DNA from 4 places in the Streptomyces sp. NPDC052299 genome. Region 4 is predicted to be linked to each of the others. Evidence: riboswitches for the same ligand, from Rfam matches in the RefSeq annotation. Region 4 holds a riboswitch; each other region holds the start of a gene.
What was found. Region 4 has a riboswitch for thiamine pyrophosphate ahead of thiC (phosphomethylpyrimidine synthase ThiC). Riboswitches for the same ligand answer to the same signal wherever they lie in the genome.
Positions count from the first base shown of each region.

Region 1: linked by a shared signal. The riboswitch ahead of thiO (glycine oxidase ThiO) and the one ahead of thiC (phosphomethylpyrimidine synthase ThiC) in region 4 are both predicted to bind thiamine pyrophosphate.
Region 2: linked by a shared signal. The riboswitch ahead of AB0L33_RS19270 (cytosine permease) and the one ahead of thiC (phosphomethylpyrimidine synthase ThiC) in region 4 are both predicted to bind thiamine pyrophosphate.
Region 3: linked by a shared signal. The riboswitch ahead of AB0L33_RS27260 (thiamine ABC transporter substrate-binding protein) and the one ahead of thiC (phosphomethylpyrimidine synthase ThiC) in region 4 are both predicted to bind thiamine pyrophosphate.

Region 1 is NZ_JBFAUP010000016.1:104,345-108,846, reverse strand. It holds gene pknB (Stk1 family PASTA domain-containing Ser/Thr kinase) at 1-81, opposite strand, end outside; gene AB0L33_RS25740 (thiazole synthase) at 264-1,058, opposite strand; gene thiS (sulfur carrier protein ThiS) at 1,061-1,279, opposite strand; gene thiO (glycine oxidase ThiO) at 1,276-2,451, opposite strand; TPP riboswitch at 2,449-2,560, opposite strand; gene AB0L33_RS25725 (FAD-dependent oxidoreductase) at 2,643-3,875, shown strand; gene AB0L33_RS25720 (Rv2175c family DNA-binding protein) at 3,941-4,306, shown strand; gene thiE (thiamine phosphate synthase) at 4,408-4,502, shown strand, end outside.
Region 2 is NZ_JBFAUP010000010.1:193,942-198,443, reverse strand. It holds gene AB0L33_RS19275 (TROVE domain-containing protein) at 1-477, shown strand, start outside; gene AB0L33_RS19270 (cytosine permease) at 479-1,855, opposite strand; TPP riboswitch at 1,846-1,939, opposite strand; gene AB0L33_RS19265 (ROK family transcriptional regulator) at 1,983-3,179, opposite strand; gene AB0L33_RS19260 (sulfatase-like hydrolase/transferase) at 3,384-4,502, shown strand, end outside.
Region 3 is NZ_JBFAUP010000018.1:76,121-80,622, reverse strand. It holds gene AB0L33_RS27265 (iron ABC transporter permease) at 1-1,041, opposite strand, end outside; gene AB0L33_RS27260 (thiamine ABC transporter substrate-binding protein) at 1,128-2,231, opposite strand; TPP riboswitch at 2,316-2,432, opposite strand; gene rlmN (23S rRNA (adenine(2503)-C(2))-methyltransferase RlmN) at 2,504-3,610, opposite strand; gene AB0L33_RS27250 (phosphatidate cytidylyltransferase) at 3,700-4,502, opposite strand, start outside.
Region 4 is NZ_JBFAUP010000001.1:159,648-164,149, reverse strand. It holds gene AB0L33_RS00720 (SsgA family sporulation/cell division regulator) at 1-199, shown strand, start outside; gene AB0L33_RS00715 (YibE/F family protein) at 279-1,601, opposite strand; TPP riboswitch at 1,672-1,805, shown strand; gene thiC (phosphomethylpyrimidine synthase ThiC) at 1,798-3,591, shown strand; gene AB0L33_RS00705 (hypothetical protein) at 3,649-4,458, opposite strand.

The DNA.
Region 1 (4,502 bases), on a different contig from region 4:
GCCCACGGCGATGCGGGCATCGACGCGGTAGCGGCCGTCGAGCAGCTGCCCGACGAGGGGGTCCTGGAGGGTCGTATCCACCATGCGAGTCTACGAGCCGCCGCGGACAGGCCCGCCGCCGTGGAGCGAACCCGGGGCAGGACTGAAGCCGAGCCGTGACAGGGACGCGTCGCCCGAGCCCGGAATCCCGGCTTCCCACGGGCTCCGGGGCCCGGAACTGTGGATTCCGGCACGTTGGTCCGGACCGGGGCGGCCCATCGCGCTCAGAACGCCGGCCGCTCCGGGTCGAGCGCCGCGCGCCCGGCCGTCGGCGACGACGCCTCCGCGAAGTGGCGGCGCGGGATGCGCCCGGCCCGGTGCGCGAGCCGCCCGCCCTCCACCGCGTGCCGCATCGCGGCGGCCATCAGCTCCGGCTCCTGGGCCCGGGTCACCGCGGAGGCGAGCATCACCGCCGAGCACCCCAGCTCCATCGCGAGCGCCGCGTCCGACGCCGTCCCGGCACCGGCGTCCAGGATCACCGGCACCCCGGCCCGCTCGGTGATCAGCTGGAAGTTGTGCGGGTTGCGGATGCCCAGACCCGAGCCGATGGGGGAGCCGAGCGGCATGACCGCCGCGCACCCCACGTCCTCCAGCTTCCGGGCCAGGACCGGGTCGTCGTTGGTGTACGGCAGCACCGTGAACCCGTCGTCCACCAGGGTCTCGGCGGCGTCCAGCAGCTCGACCGGATCGGGCAGCAGCGTCCGTTCGTCGGCCACCACCTCCAGCTTCACCCAGTCCGTGCCCAGCGCCTCCCGGGCCAGCCGGGCGGTGAGCACGGCCTCCCCGGCGGTGTAGCAGCCGGCGGTGTTCGGCAGCACCCGGATGGACAGCTTCCGCAGTACGGAGAGGACGGAGCCCTGCACGGTCGGGTCGAGGCGGCGCATCGCCACGGTGGTCAGCTCGGTGCCGGACGCGATCAGCGACCGCTCCAGCACGTCCAGGCTGGGCGCTCCGCCCGTGCCCATGATCAGCCGGGACGTGAAGTCGGTGCCGCCGAGGGTGAACAGGTCGTCGGACATCGTCAGCCTCCCTGGACCGCGGTCAGGACCTCGACCCTGTCGCCGTCGGCGAGCGCGGCGGCGGACCACCGGCCGCGCGGCACCACGGTCTCGTTGAGCGCGGCGGCGACCCCCGTCGGCGCGTCGGTCAGCGTCGCGACGAGGGCGTCCAGGGTGGTGCCCGGTGCGACGACGGCCGGAGTGCCGTTCACGGACACGGTGAGCGGGGTGGGCTCGGTCATGCGGGCTGCTCCTGGGGTGCGGCGGCCGGGGCGAACCGGCCGGGGGAGAAGGGGCGGACCGGCTCGGGCAGCTCGCCGTCGGCCAGCAGCGACGCCATCGCGTCCCCGGTGGCGGGGGTGAGCAGCACGCCGTTCCGGCCGTGGCCGGTGGCGAGGTGGAGGCCGGGCAGCGCGGTGCGGCCGAGCAGCGGGGCGTTGTCCGGGGACGCGGGGCGGAGACCGGCACGGGTCTCGGTGAGCGGCAGCTCGGTGATGCCGGGCACCAGCTCGTGGGCGTCGCGCAGCAGTTCGTAGACCCCGCCCGCCGTGACGGTGGTGTCCCAGCCCATCTCCTCGGTGGTGGCGCCGACGACCAGCTCGCCGTTCTCGCGCGGTACGAGATAGACGTGGCTGCCCCGGACCACCGCGCGCACGGTGCGCGAGAGGAAGGGCGCGTACGCCGGGGGCACGGTGAGGCGCAGCACCTGGCCCTTGACCGGCCGGACCGGCGGCAGGACGTGGGCCGGAACCCCGGCGAGCCGTCCGCTGAGGCTGCCCCCGGCGAGCACGACCTGGCCGGCGGCCAGCTCCGTACCGTCGTCGAGCACGGCGCCCACGGCCCGGTCCGCGACCACGCAGAGGCGGTCGGCGCGGTGGCGGTGGAAGACCACTCCCGCCCGTTCGCAGGCGGTGAGCAGCGCGGCGGCGAGGCGGCGCGGGTCGACCTGGTGGTCGCCGTCCACCCGGAGGCCGCCGCGCACGCCCGGGGCGAGCATCGGTTCCAGGCGGCGGCACTCGCGCCCGGTCAGCCACTCCGACTCCAGGCCCGAGCGGCGTTGCAGCTCGTGGAGTTCGCGCAGATGGGCACGGTCGTCGGCGTCCAGCGCGACGGCCAGGGTGCCGCAGGCGCGGAAGCCGATGTCCTGCCCGCTCGCCTCCTCCAGCTCCGCCGTGAAGGACGGATAGCGCCGGGCGGAGGCGAGGTTGAGCCCGAGCAGCATCTCCTCGCCGTAGTGCAGTTCGGTGACGGCGGCCAGCATTCCGGCCGCGACCCGAGCCGCTCCGCCACCCGGCCCGGGGTCGGCGAGCGCGACGGACAGGCCGCGCCGCGCGGCCCGCCAGGCGGTCACCAGACCGATGACGCCGCCCCCGATGACGAGGACGTCGGACCCTTCGGTGGGATGGGTGCGCATGGGCGTCCAGCCCCTCCCTTCGCCGGCATGACCCGGATCAGGTTCGTACGGTCGGAGGCCGCCAGCCTCCCTCTCAGCCCGGTACGCCCGGGCTCCCGCGTGTCTTACGGTGGCCACCCTAAACCCCGTCCCCCGGGGGCGGGGTGGGGCCGCCCTTTCCTGACGCCCGGTCAGCTACGTAAGGTGGGCGGGTGAGCGAGCAGCAGCGGGCAGAGCGGACGGAACGCCGGGTCGTCGTCGCGGGCGCGGGCATGGCGGGCGTGCAGACCGCCGTCGCCCTGCGGGAACAGGGCTTCACCGGCCCGGTCACGCTGATCGGCGCCGAACCCCACCAGCCCTACGACCGGCCCCCGCTGTCCAAGGCGGTGCTGCTCGGCAAGGCCGAGGAGTCCGCCTTCGACATCGACTTCGAGGGGCTGGACATCGCCCTGCGCCTGGGCTGCGAGGTCACCGGGGTCCGCGCCGGCGACCACGAACTGGACACCTCCGACGGCCCGGTCCCGTACGACGTCCTGGTCCTCGCCACCGGCGCCGAACCCATCGCCCTGCCCGGCTCCGCCGGGGTCCCCGGCGTCCATCTGCTGCGCACCCTCGACGACGCGGCCCGGCTGCGGCCCGTCCTGGAGGCCGGGCACCCCGTCGTGGTCGTCGGCGCGGGCTGGATCGGTGCCGAGTTCGCCACCGCGGCCCGCGCCGCCGGCTGCGAGGTCACCGTCGTGGAGGCCGCCGACCGCCCCCTGGCCGGTGCCCTGCCCGCCGAGGTCGCCGCCCCGATGGCCGCCTGGTACGAGGAGAGCGGCGCCCGGCTCCTCACCGGTGCCCGGGTCGCCCGCGTCGAGCCCGGCACCGTGGTCCTCACCGACGGGCGCACCCTCCCGGCAGGCGCGGTCGTCGTCGGCATCGGTGCCCGCCCCGCCACCGGCTGGCTCGCCGGCTCCGGCATCGCGCTCGGGCCCGAGGGCTCGGTGACCGCCGACGCAGCGCTGCGCACCTCGCTCCCCGATGTGTACGCGGTCGGCGACTGCGCCTCCTTCCCCTCGGCCCGCTACGGCACCCGCCTGGTCGTCCACCACTGGGACAACGCCCTCCAGGGGCCGAGGACCGCGGCCGCCCACATCGCGGCGGAGGGCGCGGGCATCCCGCCGTACGACCCCGTGCCCTACTTCTGGTCCGAGCAGTTCGGCCGGTTCGTGCAGTACGCCGGGCACCACGCGGAGGCGGACACCCTGCTGTGGCGCGGCGACCCGGCCGAGCCCGCCTGGTCGGTGTGCTGGCTGCGCGACGGCGTCCTGGTCGCGGTCCTCGCGGTGGGCCGCCCGCGCGACCTGGCCCAGGGGCGCCGGCTCATCGAGGCGGGGACCCGGCTCGACGCGCGGCGGGCCGGGGAGCCCTCCGTACCGCTGAAGTCGGCGGTTCTGCCGTAGAGGCCCGGGACCTGAAGGGCCGAGTCCGGGTTTCGGCTGTCAGTCCGGGATGGCAGGCTTGTCCCGTGACCGAGATTGACGCAAAGATCGATGCTCTCGTCCCTGCCTGGCTCCACCTGCCCGACATCGCGGAAATGCTCGATGTCGAGGTGACGCGTGTGCGGCAGCTGGTCAAGGAGGGCCAGCTCATCGCCGTACGCCGTGGGGAGAACCGGGCGCTTCAGGTGCCCGCCGCCTTCATCGACGGCACGAAGGTGGTCAAGGGCCTCTCCGGGACCCTGACGCTCCTGAAGGACGACGGCTTCTCCGACGAGGAGATGCTCGAATGGCTCTTCACCCCCGACCCGACCCTGCCGGGCACGCCCGCGCAGGCACTGAGTGAGAATCGCGGCACGGAGGTGAAGCGCCGCGCCCAGGCGCTCGCCGTCTGACCGACCGGGAAGCGGGCCGCACCGCGCGAGCGGGCGGCCCGCTTCCCCGCGCCCGCACCACCGATCCGCCGTCACCGTCTTCCCCGGGGGGAAACCGCACCATGTCCAGACCTCGCGCGCAGCTGTCCGACGCCCGGCTCTACCTGTGCACGGACGCGCGCAGGCGCCAGGGCGACCTGCCCGACTTCCTCGACGC
Region 2 (4,502 bases), on a different contig from region 4:
TCCGACTCGATGTTCTTCGACACCTTCTCCCAGCGGTCCACGCTCAGCCGGGCCGACGCGGCCGCCGTGTTCGGCACCGCGTTCGCCCTGCGTGCCGAGCACGCGGACCTGGTGGAATTCGGCTGGCGCAGCGCGCCGGTCCCGTACGCGCCCGGCGAACCCGTCCTCGACGTGCTCGAGCGGTTCCACCGGCTCGGCGGCACCGACACCACGAAGGCGCTGCGCACCCACTACCGGGACCACGACCGGGTGCTCCTCGTCACCGACGAACAGGCCCTGCCCTACACCAGCGCCCCGGACCCGATCCCGCGCGAGGTCCCCCTCTACACCTGGAACCTCGCCGGATACCGGCCCGCCCACGGCCCCGCCGGACCGAACCGGCACACGTTCGGCGGCCTCACCGACGCGGCGTTCCGGATGGCCGGACTCATCGAGAGCGGCCGCAGCGGGGCCTGGCCGTGGTCCGGGGAGAGGTGAGTCAACGGCGCGTCCGCAGCGGGGCGTACACCCCGAGCGCCACGAGGAACGCCACCCCGTACGCGAGGTCGGCCCCGTGCAGCGCCTCGGCCACCGGGCCCACGTACAGGCTGGTGCTCATGAACGGCACCGCCGCCGCGAAGGCCGCGGCGAACGCGGCGAGCGCCGGCCACCACGGGCGCGGCCGGGCGTGCTCGGCCGCGAGGTCGACGGGGGCGCCGCGCCGGGCCCGGGCGCGGACCAGCCAGTCCACGGACACGATCGCCACGAAGCCGGGGATCCAGTAGCCGACGAGCAGCAGCACGTTCTGGAAGCGGGCGGTCGTGTCCGCCGCGTGCATCCACAGCACCAGCGGGAAGCCCAGGGCGGCGGCGAGCGCGGCGGCCACCGGACGCGGCAGACGTACCCCCATCGTCTGCAACGCCAGCGAGCCGCTGTAGTCGTTCATCGCGTTGCTGCACAGCGCGGCCAGGGCCACCGCGAGCAGCCCGAACGCCCCGAGCGCGCCCCCGCCGAGCAGCGCGTCGATGCCGCGCGCGGTCTGGTCCGTGAAGACCGAGGTCCCCCAGAGCCCGATCGTCTGGACGGCCACGAAGGAGGCGCTGATCCCGCCGAGCGTGCACCAGAACATCCGCGTCCGGGACGTCCCGCTCGGCAGGTAGCGGCTGAAGTCGCTCGCGTACGGCGCCCAGGACAGCGCCAGGCTCAGGGCGATCGTGCAGGTCAGGACGAAGGCGCCGGCCCGGTCCGCGCCGTGCACGGTCGAGGCGGTCACCGGGTCCACCCCCTTCAGGAGCTTCGCGGCGAGCACGGTGAAGGCGGCGGCCAGGGCGAACGTCATCACGGTCTGGAGCCGGTGGATCACCTCGTAACCCAGCACCCCGAGCGCCCCCTGCGCGGCCATCATGACCAGGACCCCCAGCCAGAACGGCCAGCCGCACAGTTGCGCGAGCGCGTCCCCGCCGAACAGCCCGATCAGGGCGTCCCAGGCGATGGACGACAGCCACTGGAGGGCGCCCGGCAGCACGACGCCCGGTCCGAACGCCAGCCGTGCGAGGGGGAGCTGACCGGACCCGGTGCGACTTCCCCAGGTGCCGAGATACGCGGTCGGCGCGGCGCCGACGAGGGTGCCCAGCACGACGGCGGCGAGCGCGGTCCCGAAGTCCAGGCCGAGCGCGATGCCGACGGTGCCGGTGAAGACGCCGGTCATGGTCAGGTTGGGCGCGAACCAGACGGTGAACAGCCGGCCCGCCCGGCCGTAGCGGTGCTCCTCGGGGACCGGTGCTATCCCGTGCGCCTCGATGCGCAGATCGCCGGGGGCGGAAGGCATGCGCCCGCCGAAGGCGGCGCGCTCGTCCTGGGCATGCGACAACGACATGGAGACATCCCTCCGCCAGTGCTAACTGGTTCAGGTTCGACGGGTGTGATCTCAGCCCCGTGCGGGGCACCCCGTGTCCGGTGTGGCGGCCAGAATAGCGCCGGTCCGCCCGCTGCCGTCGCGGGGGTCAGCCCGGCGGCCGGTCCAGCAGCTCCGCGAGGTCCTGACCCGTCGTGCGCAGCAGCAGCGCGACCCCGCCGAGCGCGGCCGCGTCGCCCCCGAGGGTGGAGCCGCGCACCTCGATGGAGCGCGGGGCGGACGGCAGCGAGAGCGCGGCGATCTGCTCCCGGATCGGGGCGAGGACGAGGTCGTCGAGCGCGGCCGGTTCGCCGTAGACCACGACGCACTCCGGGTCGACCTGGGCGGCGAGCGCGGCGAGCACCCGCCCGGCAGTGACGGCCGCGTCCCACAGGACGTCGGCCGCCTCCGGGCGGCCCTCGGCGGCGAGGGCGATCAGCTCCTCGGCGTCCCGGGCGCCCAGGCCGCGCTCGGCGCACGCGGCGAGCAGCGCCGGTACGGAGATCAGCCCCTCCAGGCAGCCCCGGCCGCCGCAGTGGCACGGCTTGCCCTCGGGGTCGCAGCTGGTGTGCCCGATCTCGCCGGCCGCTCCGTGCGCGCCGTGCACGAGGGAGCCGTTGACCACGAGTCCGCCGCCGACGCCCTGGGACCAGCGCAGGTAGACGGCGTTGTCGAAGCCCCGGGCCGCGCCCCAGGTGACCTCGGCGAGTGCGGCCAGCCGGGAGTTGTTGTCGGTGAGGACCGGGGCGCCGAAGTGCCGGCCGAGTTCGGCGGCGACGTGCCCGGCGAACGGGGTCATGGTGTGCGGGTCCGCCGATGCCGGGTTCTGCACGAAGCCGGGCAGGCCGAGGCCGATGCCCTGGACCGGGGCGAGGCTGATGGACTCGCGCCGCACCAGCTCCTCCACCGCGTGGATCGCCTGCGCGGCCCGTTCGGCGGCCTGGCTGTCGGCCGGGACGGGGGCGCTGTACCGGCCGACGATCTCGTGGGCGCAGTTGGCGACCACCACGTGCATGTGGTGGCGCTGGAGGTCGATGCCGATCAGTTCGGCGCCGCGCGAGTTCAGCGCGATCTCCAGCGCCGGGCGGCCGCGGCCCCTCGGCTGCCCGGGATCGGGGGCGGGCTGCTCCACCACGGCGTTTCGGTCCAGCAGGTCGGACACGATCGCGAACAGCGTCGTACGGGAGAGACCGACCCGCTCCTTGAGCTCGCCCCGGCTCAGCGCCCCCGACCTGCGCAACTCGCCGAGCACGGCGGCTTCATTGGCTCTGCGCAGGCGCTGGAGGGCATCGGTGCGTTCGGTCATGGACGCATGGTCGATCGGTCAAGGGGTTTCTGTCAACGCGGCGGACGAATTCACACGATGTTTATTCCCAAGGGTTGACCTAAAAAACCGGGCCTCCCTACAGTTCCCGTCAATCGCCGGCACCGGTGCGCGTCGAGCACCCCGGGGCCGCGTGCCGGCCGGCGACCGTCACCACCGTGAGCGACCACCGAAAGGGCGGCCCGAGTGGCTCCGCGCAACGTCCTGTTCCTGATGACCGACCAGCACCGGACCGACACCCTGGGCTGTTACGGCAACCCGCTCGTCCGGACCCCCGCACTGGACGCCCTCGCGGCCGAGGGCACCCGCTTCGACCGCTTCTACACCCCGACCGCGATCTGCACCCCGGCCCGCGCCTCCCTGGCCACCGGCCTCCACCCGTTCCGCCACGGCATGCTCAACAACCCCGAGCGCAACGGCGGCAGCAAGGACGAGCTGTCCGACGAAAGCCCCATGCTCTGGCGCCAGTTGCAGGGCCAGGGGTACTCCGTCGGGCACGTCGGCAAATGGCACATCGGCCGTGAGCAGGGCCCCGAGTTCCACGGACTCGACGGCGAACACCTGCCCGGCGCCCTCAACCCCGTCCACCACCCCTCGTACGAGAAGTGGCTCGACGCGAACGGCTTCCCGCGCTTCGCCGTGCGCGAGCCCGTCTTCGGGACCGCCGCCAACGGCACCGGGCGCGGCCACCTCATCGCGGGCCGGCTCCAGCAGCCGGCCGAGGCCACCGTCGAGGCGTTCCTCACCGACCGCACCCTCGCCCTGCTGGACCGCTACGCCGCCGGGTGGAAGGCGTCCGGCACCCCCTTCATGCTGTCCTGCCACTGGTACGGGCCGCACCTGCCGTACCTGATACCCGATGCCTACTACGACCTGTACGACCCCGACGACGTACCCCTGCCCGCCTCCATGGCCGAGACCTTCGCGGGCAAGCCCGAGGTGCAGCGCCAGTACAGCGCCTACTGGTCGTCCGATGACTTCGACGCCGCCGCCTGGCGCAAGCTCATCGCCGTCTACTGGGGCTACGTCACGATGATCGACCACCAGGTCGCCCGCATCGTGGAGGCGCTCAAGGGCCACGGGCTGTGGGACGACACGGCGGTCTTCTTCACCGCGGACCACGGCGAGTTCACCGGCGCCCACCGGCTCAACGACAAGGGCCCGGCGATGTACGAGGACATCTACCGCATCCCCGGCATCGCCCGCGTCCCCGGCGCGCCCGCCCGCACCGACGACGCCTTCGCCACCCTCATCGACCTCAACCCGACCATCCTGGAGCTCGCGGGCGCACCCGTCCCCGAACCC
Region 3 (4,502 bases), on a different contig from region 4:
GACGACCAGGGCGATCACGGTCGCGACGAGGGCGTAGCGCAGCGAGTTCCCGATGGCCTCGACCGGCGCGACCAGGAACGTACCGCTGTTGGCGTCCGCCGAGGTCAACGCGCGGTAGTAGGCGAAACCGGAACCGCCCAGCGAGCGTTCCACGAGCACCGCGAGCGGCAGCAGGACCAGCAGCAGCACGCTCAGCAGGACCCCGGCGAGCAGCGTCCACTGCCCGGCCCCCCGCGGCCTGCGCGCGGTCATCGCCGGGTCGACCAGCTTCAGCGCGCGCTCCCTGCGGCGTACGGTCCAGGCGTGCACGGCGAGGATCGCGCCGACGGCGGCGAACTGCACGAGCGTCAGCACGGCGGCCGTGGGCAGGGCGAGCAGCTGCGCGGTCTGCCGGTAGATCTCCACCTCCAGCGTGGAGAAGCCGGGCCCGCCGAGGATCTGTACGACCCCGAAGGAGGTGAAGGTGAAGAGGAAGACCATCAGGGCGGCGGCGGCCACGGCCGGGGCGAGCGCGGGCAGCGTGACGCGCCGCCACGCGGTGAACCGGCTCGCGCCAAGGACCCGGGCGGCCTCCTCCTGGCGCGGGTCGAGCTGCGCCCAGAGCCCTCCGACGGTGCGGACGACGACCGCGTAGTTGAAGAAGACGTGCGCCAGCAGGATCGCCCACACCGTGGTGTCGAGCCGTACGCCCCACAACTCGTCCAGCAGCCCGCCGCGTCCGAGCAGCGCGAGGAAGGCGGTGCCCACGACCACGGTCGGCAGCACGAACGGCACCGTGACGACGGCCCGCAGGACCTGCTTGCCGGGGAAGTCGAACCGTGCGAAGACATAAGCGCCCGGCAGCGCGATCAGCAGGGTCAGCGCGGTCGAGGCGAGAGCCTGCCACAGCGTGAACCACAGGACGTCGCGGATCTCCGGCCGGGCCAGCACCTCGCCGAACCGGCCGAACTGCCAGACGCCGTCCGCCTTGAGCCCCCGGCCCACGATCGCGGCGACGGGATAGGCGAAGAACAGGGCGAAGAACGCGACCGGCACGGCCATCAGACCGAGCCGCACCGCGGCCCCGCGCCGGGCCCGGGCGCGTGCGGATCTCCCGCGCGCGCCCGGTCCGCGTACGGGAGTCTTCGCTACTTCACTACGAGCGAGGACCACGACTGGACCCACTGCTCACGGTTCTTGGCGATGGCGTCCGGGGCGACGGTCGCCGGCTTCTCGGCGGTGGCACCGAACTCCGTGAAGAGCTCGGGCACCTTCGCGTCCTTCGCGACCGGGCTGACGAACATGGTGAGCGGCATGTCCTCCTGGAACTTCTTCCCGATCAGGAAGTCCAGCAGGGCCTTGCCGCCCGCCTCGTTCTTCGCTCCGTCCAGCAGTCCGGCGAACTCGATCTGGCGGAAGCAGGTGCCGGTGGCGACCCCGGTCGGCGCGGTCTTCGGCCGCGGGTCCGCGTACAGCACCTCGACGGGCGGGCTGGAGGCGTAGCTGACGACGAGCGGGCGGTCGGCCTTGGCCTTCTTGCCGCCGGCCGAGCCGGAGAACTCCTCGTTGTACGCCTGCTCCCAGCCGTCCACGACCTTGACGCCGTTGTCCTTCAGCTTCTTCCAGTAGTCCTGGTAGCCGTCCTCGCCGAAGGTGGCGACGGTACCGAGGAGGAAGCCGAGGCCGGGCGAGGAGGTCGCGGCGTTCTCGGTGACGAGCAGGTCCTTGTACGCGGGCTTCGCCAGGTCGGCGAAGGTCTTCGGCGGCGCCAGCTTCTTGTCGGCGAAGTACTTCTTGTCGTAGTTGACGCAGATGTCGCCGGTGTCGACCGGGGTGACCCGGTGCTTGTCCGCGTCCAGCTGGAGGTCGGCCGGGACCCGGTCCAGGCCCTTGGCCTCGTACGGGGTGAACAGGCCGTTGTCCAGGGCCCGCGAGAGCAGGGTGTTGTCGACGCCGAAGAACACGTCGCCGCGCGGGGAGCCCTTGGTCAGGATCTCCTGGTTCAGGGCGGCGCCCGCGTCGCCGCTCTTGAGGACCTTGACGGTGTAGCCGGTCTCCCGGGTGAACTCCTTCAGCACGTCCTTGGAGGCGTTGAAGGAGTCGTGGCTGACGAGGGTGACGGTCCTGGAACCGGAGCCCTTGGTGGAACCGGAACCGGAAGCCGGGTCGTCGGAACTTCCGCAGCCGGCCAGCGCGGTGACGCCGAGCGCGGCGGCGACGGCCGCCGCCGCGGCCTTCTTGGTGGTGCTCATGTGTGATTCCTCCTGGAGTGACCAGGAAGAGACGCGGCCCCGCCCGCACACCGGCCGGAGCCGGAAGCGGGCAGGGCGCAACAGCTTGAGTATGGTCCGAACTTCCTACCCGGAATGACCCGGGCGAGGTTCAGAGGGTCTGCGGCCAACCTGTCCTTGGTGCCGCACTCTCAGCGCTGTGGCGCTCCCCTGTCGGAATATGCAGTTGATTTCGGCCCCAGGCTACACGGCCGTTTTCGGCCGGGGCCCCGGGCGTCCGGGGCCCCTTCCCCTCAGCGCTCGGAGGCCGCCAGCTGCCCGCAGGCGCCGTCGATCTCCTGGCCCCGGGTGTCGCGGACGGTGACCGGCACGCCGTGGCTCGCGATGGCCTCCACGAACGCCCGCTCGTCCTCGGGCCGTGAGGCGGTCCACTTGGAGCCGGGCGTCGGGTTCAGCGGGATGAGGTTGACGTGGACCCGCTTGCCCTTGAGGAGACGGCCCAGCAGGTCGCCGCGCCACGCCTGGTCGTTGATGTCGCGGATCAGGGCGTACTCGATGGAGACGCGGCGGCCCGACTTCTCCGCGTACTCCCACGCGGCGTCCAGCACCTCGCGCACCTTCCACCGGGTGTTCACCGGCACGAGGGTGTCGCGCAGCTCGTCGTCCGGGGCGTGCAGCGAGACGGCGAGGCGGCACTTGAACCCCTCGTCGGCGAACCGCAGCATCGCGGGCACCAGGCCGACGGTGGAGACGGTGATCCCGCGCTGCGAGAGGCCGAGCCCGTCCGGCTCCGGGTCGGTCAGCCGGCGGATCGCTCCGACGACGCGGTTGTAGTTGGCCAGCGGCTCGCCCATGCCCATGAACACGATGTTGGAGAGCCGGGCGGGGCCGCCGGGGACCTCGCCGTCGCGCAGGGCCCGCATGCCGTCCACGATCTGGTGGACGATCTCCGCGGTGGAGAGGTTGCGGTCGAGACCGGCCTGTCCGGTCGCGCAGAACGGGCAGTTCATCCCGCAGCCGGCCTGCGAGGAGATGCACATCGTGACCCGCTCCGGGTAGCGCATCAGGACGGACTCGACGAGCGTCCCGTCGTGCAGCTTCCAGAGGGTCTTGCGGGTGGTGTCGTCGTCGCAGCTGATGTGCCGCACGACGGACATCAGGTCGGGGAACATCGCCTCGGCGAGCTTGTCCCGCGATCCGGCCGGGATGTTCGTCCACTCGGCCGGGTCGTGCGCGTACCGCGCGAAGTAGTGCTGCGAGAGCTGCTGGGCGCGGAACGGCTTCTCGCCGATCGCGGCGACGGCCTCCCTGCGCTCGGCGGGCGTGAGGTCGGCGAGGTGCCGCGGCGGCTTCTTGGCTCCGCGGGGCGCGACGAAAGTGAGTTCTCCGGGCTTAGGCATGGTTCTTCCAGTGTCGCAGACGGAACGGCGAAGGCCCGCCGCCCTGTGGACGACGGGCCTTCGCACGGAAAACCGCAGGCCGGAGCCGGTCAGCCGGAGCCGACGAACAGCACGAGCAGCAGCCAGACCACCGGGGCGGTCGGCAGCAGGGAGTCCAGCCGGTCCATGATTCCGCCGTGGCCGGGCAGCAGCGTGCCCATGTCCTTGATGCCGAGGTCCCGCTTGATCATGGACTCGCCCAGGTCCCCCAGGGTGGCGCTGGCCGCGACCGCGAGGCCCAGCAGCAGCCCCTGCCACCAGGAACCGTCGTCGACCAGGAACTGCATGCACAGCGCACCGGCCACCATGGCGAAGGCGACCGCCCCGAACAGGCCCTCACGGGTCTTGCCGGGGCTGATGCGCGGAGCCAGCTTGTGCTTGCCGAACCGCCAGCCGACCGCGTACGCCCCCGTGTCGCTGACCACGGTCAGCAGCAGGAAGGTCAGCACCCGCTGCGGCCCGTCGTCGGCGGTCAGGAGCAGGGCGACGAAGGTGGCCAGGAAAGGCACGTAGAACGCGGCGAAGATGCCCGCGGTGACGTCCCTGAGATAGTCCTCGGGCGGCTGCGCCATCCGCCACACGAGCACCGCCAGAGCGGTCAGGGCCATGGCGATCCAGGCACCCTCGGCCCCACGCGCGTACCCGGCGACGACCATGGCGGCGCCCCCGACGGCGAGCGGTACGAGGGGCGCCTTGATGCCCTTGCGCTCCTCCAGCCGGGAGGTGAGCTCCCAGAGGCCGACCACGACGGCGAGCACGATGACGCCGACGAAGACCTCCTTGACGACGAAGAGCGAGACGACGACCAGCGCTCCGAGCCCCAGGCCGACCCCTATGGCGGCGCCCAGGTCCC
Region 4 (4,502 bases):
GCTGTGCGATGTCCACATCCGGCTGCAGGTGGGCGCCGACCGTGCGCTCTTCCGGGCAGGCACGGCACCTCTTGTTGCTTTCCTCGACCGTACGGACAAGCTGGTGCCCCTCGGGCAGGAGTGCACTCTGGGTGACTTCGACGGCAACTTGGAGGAGGCGCTGGGTCGGATTCTGGCCGAAGAGCAGAACGCGGGCTGAAGCGGCCCACGGCCCGGGAGCCGTCTTGGCGCTCGAACACGACACCTGCCGATCGGGTGAATCACGCTGTGTGTTCCGGTCACGACCTCGCCCGTCGTCGCCGGCCCCTGCCGCTCCGCACGGGTGCCGAAGCCCCGGCTTCCGCGCCGACCCCCGTGCGGTCCGCGGAGACGACCAGCGCCGCCAGCGCTGTCGTCACCGGCACGGAGGCGACCAGTCCGATCGAGCCGACGAGGGTGCGCACGATCTCCTCCGCCACCAGCTCGCTGTTGGCGACCGTTCCCACACTGCTCTGCGCGACCGTGAACAGCAGGAGGAGGGGCAGTGCGGCGCCCGCATAGGCGAGCACCAGGGTGTTGACGACGGAGGCGATGTGATCGCGGCCGATTCTGATCCCTGCGCGGTAGAGCTGCTTCGCACTCATGGTGGGGTTCGCCCGGCGCAGCTCCCAGACGGCCGAGGTCTGGGTGACCGTGACGTCGTCAAGCACTCCCAGGGAGCCGATGATGACGCCTGCCAGCAGCAGTCCGCTCATGTCGATGTGCGGATACAGGCCGTGGATGAGGCCGGTGCTGTCGTCGGTGTTCCCGCTCAGGCTCGCCCAGCCGATGAAGAGCGAGCCGAGCAGCCCGATCAGGAGCAGTGAGATCAGGGTGCCGATGACGGCGACGGAGGTGCGGGCGGTCGGTCCGTGGCAGATGTAGAGCGCGATCAGCATGATCGCTCCGGCCCCGACGACCGCCACCAGCAGCGGATTGGAGCCCTGAAGTATGGCCGGAAGGATGAACAGGGTCAGTACGGCGAACGACAGGGCGAGCGCCACCAGGGCCATGACCCCGCGCATCCTGCCCACGAGCACCACCGCGAGGGCGAAGATCCCGGCCAGCAGCATGAGGGGGAACTTCCGGTTCACGTCTGTCACGGAGTACTGGAGGTCGTGGGGCGCGTCGGGGGCGTACGCCACCACCACCCCTTGGCCCTCCCGCAGTTGCCTCGGTGCGTCCGGCTGGACGACCTCCACGAACCGGCGTCCCGCGTCGGGGCCGGTGGTGACCTCGACGGTGGCCTTCTCGCAGAGACCGCCGGAAACCGGGCGGCCCTCGGAGGGCTCGGTCTCGCCGCTGACGGGAAGCTGGGCTGCGTTCACGTCCTTGCAGTCGACCTTGACGACGCTCACCACCTTTCCCTGCTGGGTCTGCCGGTCGAAACCGACACCTGTCCGTTCGTGCGCCGGCGCTCCGTTCGGCCAGAGCGCCACGAGACCGATGAGTACGGCGGTCGCGAAGGGGATCAGCACGGCGGCGATCACCTTGCGCAGATGGGCGGAGACGGGTGCGGCCGGGCCATGGCTGTGCGTGTGCTGATGGCCCTGCGGTTCGGGATCGCGATGAGGGGGCGTCACCGGCCGATCATCGCAAGAAGGAAGGGGCCCTCTGTTCAGCCCGCCCGTCGGGGGGCTAGCGTGGTGGCACCTTTGCACACGCGGGAGCTCGGAGCACCGGGCTGAGAGGGCGCTGACCGCCGTACGACCGTACGGGAGACGCTGCGCCGACCGCCGAACCTGTTACCGGGTAATGCCGGCGTAGGGAGTAGGTCTCATGACCACATCGGACACACGCACGCCTGCCTCCAATCAGGGCGACGAGGCCGGGAAGTCCATCGGCTGGCACAAGGGATACGTCCAGGGGCCGCGCCCCGACATCCGGGTGCCGGTCCGGCAGGTGCACCTGACCAACGGCAAGAACGTGACGCTGTACGACACGTCCGGGCCGTACACCGACCCCGCGGCCCGGACCGACGTGCGGCGCGGCCTCGCGCCGCTCCGGGAGAACTGGATCATCGCCCGCAGCGACACCGAGGAGTACGCGGGGCGCCCCGCCCGCCCCGAGGACGACGGGCTCAAGCACACCTCTCCGCGGGGTGGGCTGCGCAATCTGGACGCGGTGTTCCCCGGCAGGCCGCGCCGGCCGCGGCGGAGTCGGGACGGCCGGCCCGTCACCCAGCTCGCGTACGCCCGGAGGGGCGAGATCACCCCGGAGATGGAGTACGTCGCGGTCCGCGAGAACGTGCCGGCCGAGGTGGTGCGCGAGGAGATCGCGGCCGGCCGGGCGGTGCTGCCCGCGAACGTCAACCACCCGGAGGCCGAGCCGATGATCATCGGAAAGCGGTTCCTGGTGAAGGTCAATGCCAACATCGGCAACTCCGCGGTGACGTCCTCCATCGAGGAGGAGGTGGACAAGATGACGTGGGCGACCCGGTGGGGTGCGGACACGGTCATGGACCTTTCCACCGGCCGCAACATCCACACCACCCGTGAGTGGGTTCTTCGCAATTCACCCGTACCGATCGGAACCGTCCCCCTCTACCAGGCCCTTGAGAAGGTCGACGGACGGGCGGAGGAACTGACCTGGGAGATCTACAAGGACACCGTCATCGAGCAGGCCGAGCAGGGCGTGGACTACATGACGGTGCACGCCGGGGTGCGCCTGCCGTACGTGCCGCTGACCGCCCGGCGCAAGACCGGCATCGTCTCCCGGGGCGGCTCGATCATGGCGGCGTGGTGCCTGGCGCACCACAAGGAGTCCTTCCTGTACGAGCACTTCGAGGAGCTCTGCGAGATCCTCGGCGCGTACGACGTGACGTACTCGCTGGGTGACGGGCTGCGTCCCGGGTCGATCGCGGACGCCAACGACGAGGCGCAGTTCGCCGAGTTGCGCACGCTCGGCGAACTGAACGCGGTCGCCAAGCGGTTCGGCGTGCAGACCATGATCGAGGGCCCGGGGCACGTCCCGATGCACAAGATCAAGGAGAACATCGACCTTCAGCAGGAGATCTGTGAAGAGGCGCCGTTCTACACGCTCGGCCCGCTGACCACCGACATCGCGCCGGCGTACGACCACATCACCTCGGGCATCGGCGCCGCGATGATCGCCTGGTGGGGGACGGCGATGCTCTGCTACGTGACGCCCAAGGAGCACCTGGGGCTGCCGAACCGGGACGATGTGAAGACCGGGGTCATCACGTACAAGATCGCGGCCCACGCCGCCGACCTGGCCAAGGGCCACCCGGGGGCACAGGAGTGGGACGACGCGCTGTCGGACGCCCGGTTCGAATTCCGCTGGGAGGACCAGTTCAACCTGGCGCTCGACCCGGAAACGGCGCGGGAGTTCCACGACGAGACCCTGCCGGCCGAGCCCGCGAAGACGGCGCACTTCTGCTCGATGTGCGGTCCGAAGTTCTGCTCGATGAAGATCAGCCACAGCATCACCGAGCAGTTCGGCGGCGCGGACGGCGCGGAGGCGACGGCCGAGGACATCGCCGCGGGGATGCTCGCCAAGTCGCGTGAATTCGCGGCGGGCGGGAACCGGGTCTATCTGCCGCTGGCCGACTGACCGGCACCGGACACCGGTCGCCCACGGCTCCGGCGCCTTCGCCGGGGCCGTGGGCGGTCAGTCCAGTTCGTGCTCGGGCCCGCCGAAGTCGGGGCTGGTGAAGTCCGGGCTGCTGTAAGTGGGGCGGGGCGCCGCCGACGGGCCCTCGTCCGGCCCTGCGAAGTCGGGCCTGCTGTAGCCGATCTTGGGGAGGCGGCCGGTCGGGCGGTGCGGGGCGGGGACCGCAGGACCGGCGGGCTCGGTGAGGGCGTCGCGCAGGAAGGGCACGATGCCCCGTTCCAGCAGCGCCTGGCGCCAAGCCTCCTTGGCGCGTGCCACGTCGTCGGGCAGTTGCTCTCGGGCTTCCCGGGCGGGCAGGGAGGTCGAGCCGTTGCGCAGAGCGGCGATGAGCAGGCCGATGGCGGCGACGAAGATGGCGGCGGCCGTGACGGCGGCGAAGAACCAGCCCGCGTCCACCATGGGGCCGGCGAACGCCGGTGGTGGATCCAGCATCTTCAGGAGGTAGCCGACCAGCAGGAATATGGCCGCCGCCGTTCCCGCCAGCATGGGCGCCAGAACGGTGACGACCGCACCTATGCCGGCGCCCGACTGGCCGAGGCCGTCCGGCGCTGTGACGGAAGCCGTCTCCCGGGCGGAGGCACGTGCTTCGTCACGGGCCTTCACGTACTGCTCGTACTCGGTGGCGGCCGTGGCGGTGATCAGGGCGACGGCCGCCAGCGCCATGGTGCGCAGCTGGGCGGCGTTGAGGCGTTCGCCGACGGCGGCCAGTTCCGGTCGTGCGTGTGCGTGACGCAGTGCGTCGTCGAGGAGCCGTTCGTACTCGGGCCGGTCCTCGGTCAGCAGGTGCGGAGCGCTGTTCATCTGCATCCCCCGATGCTCCGTCGGGCCTGTGTGCCCGCTGGATCCGGGCA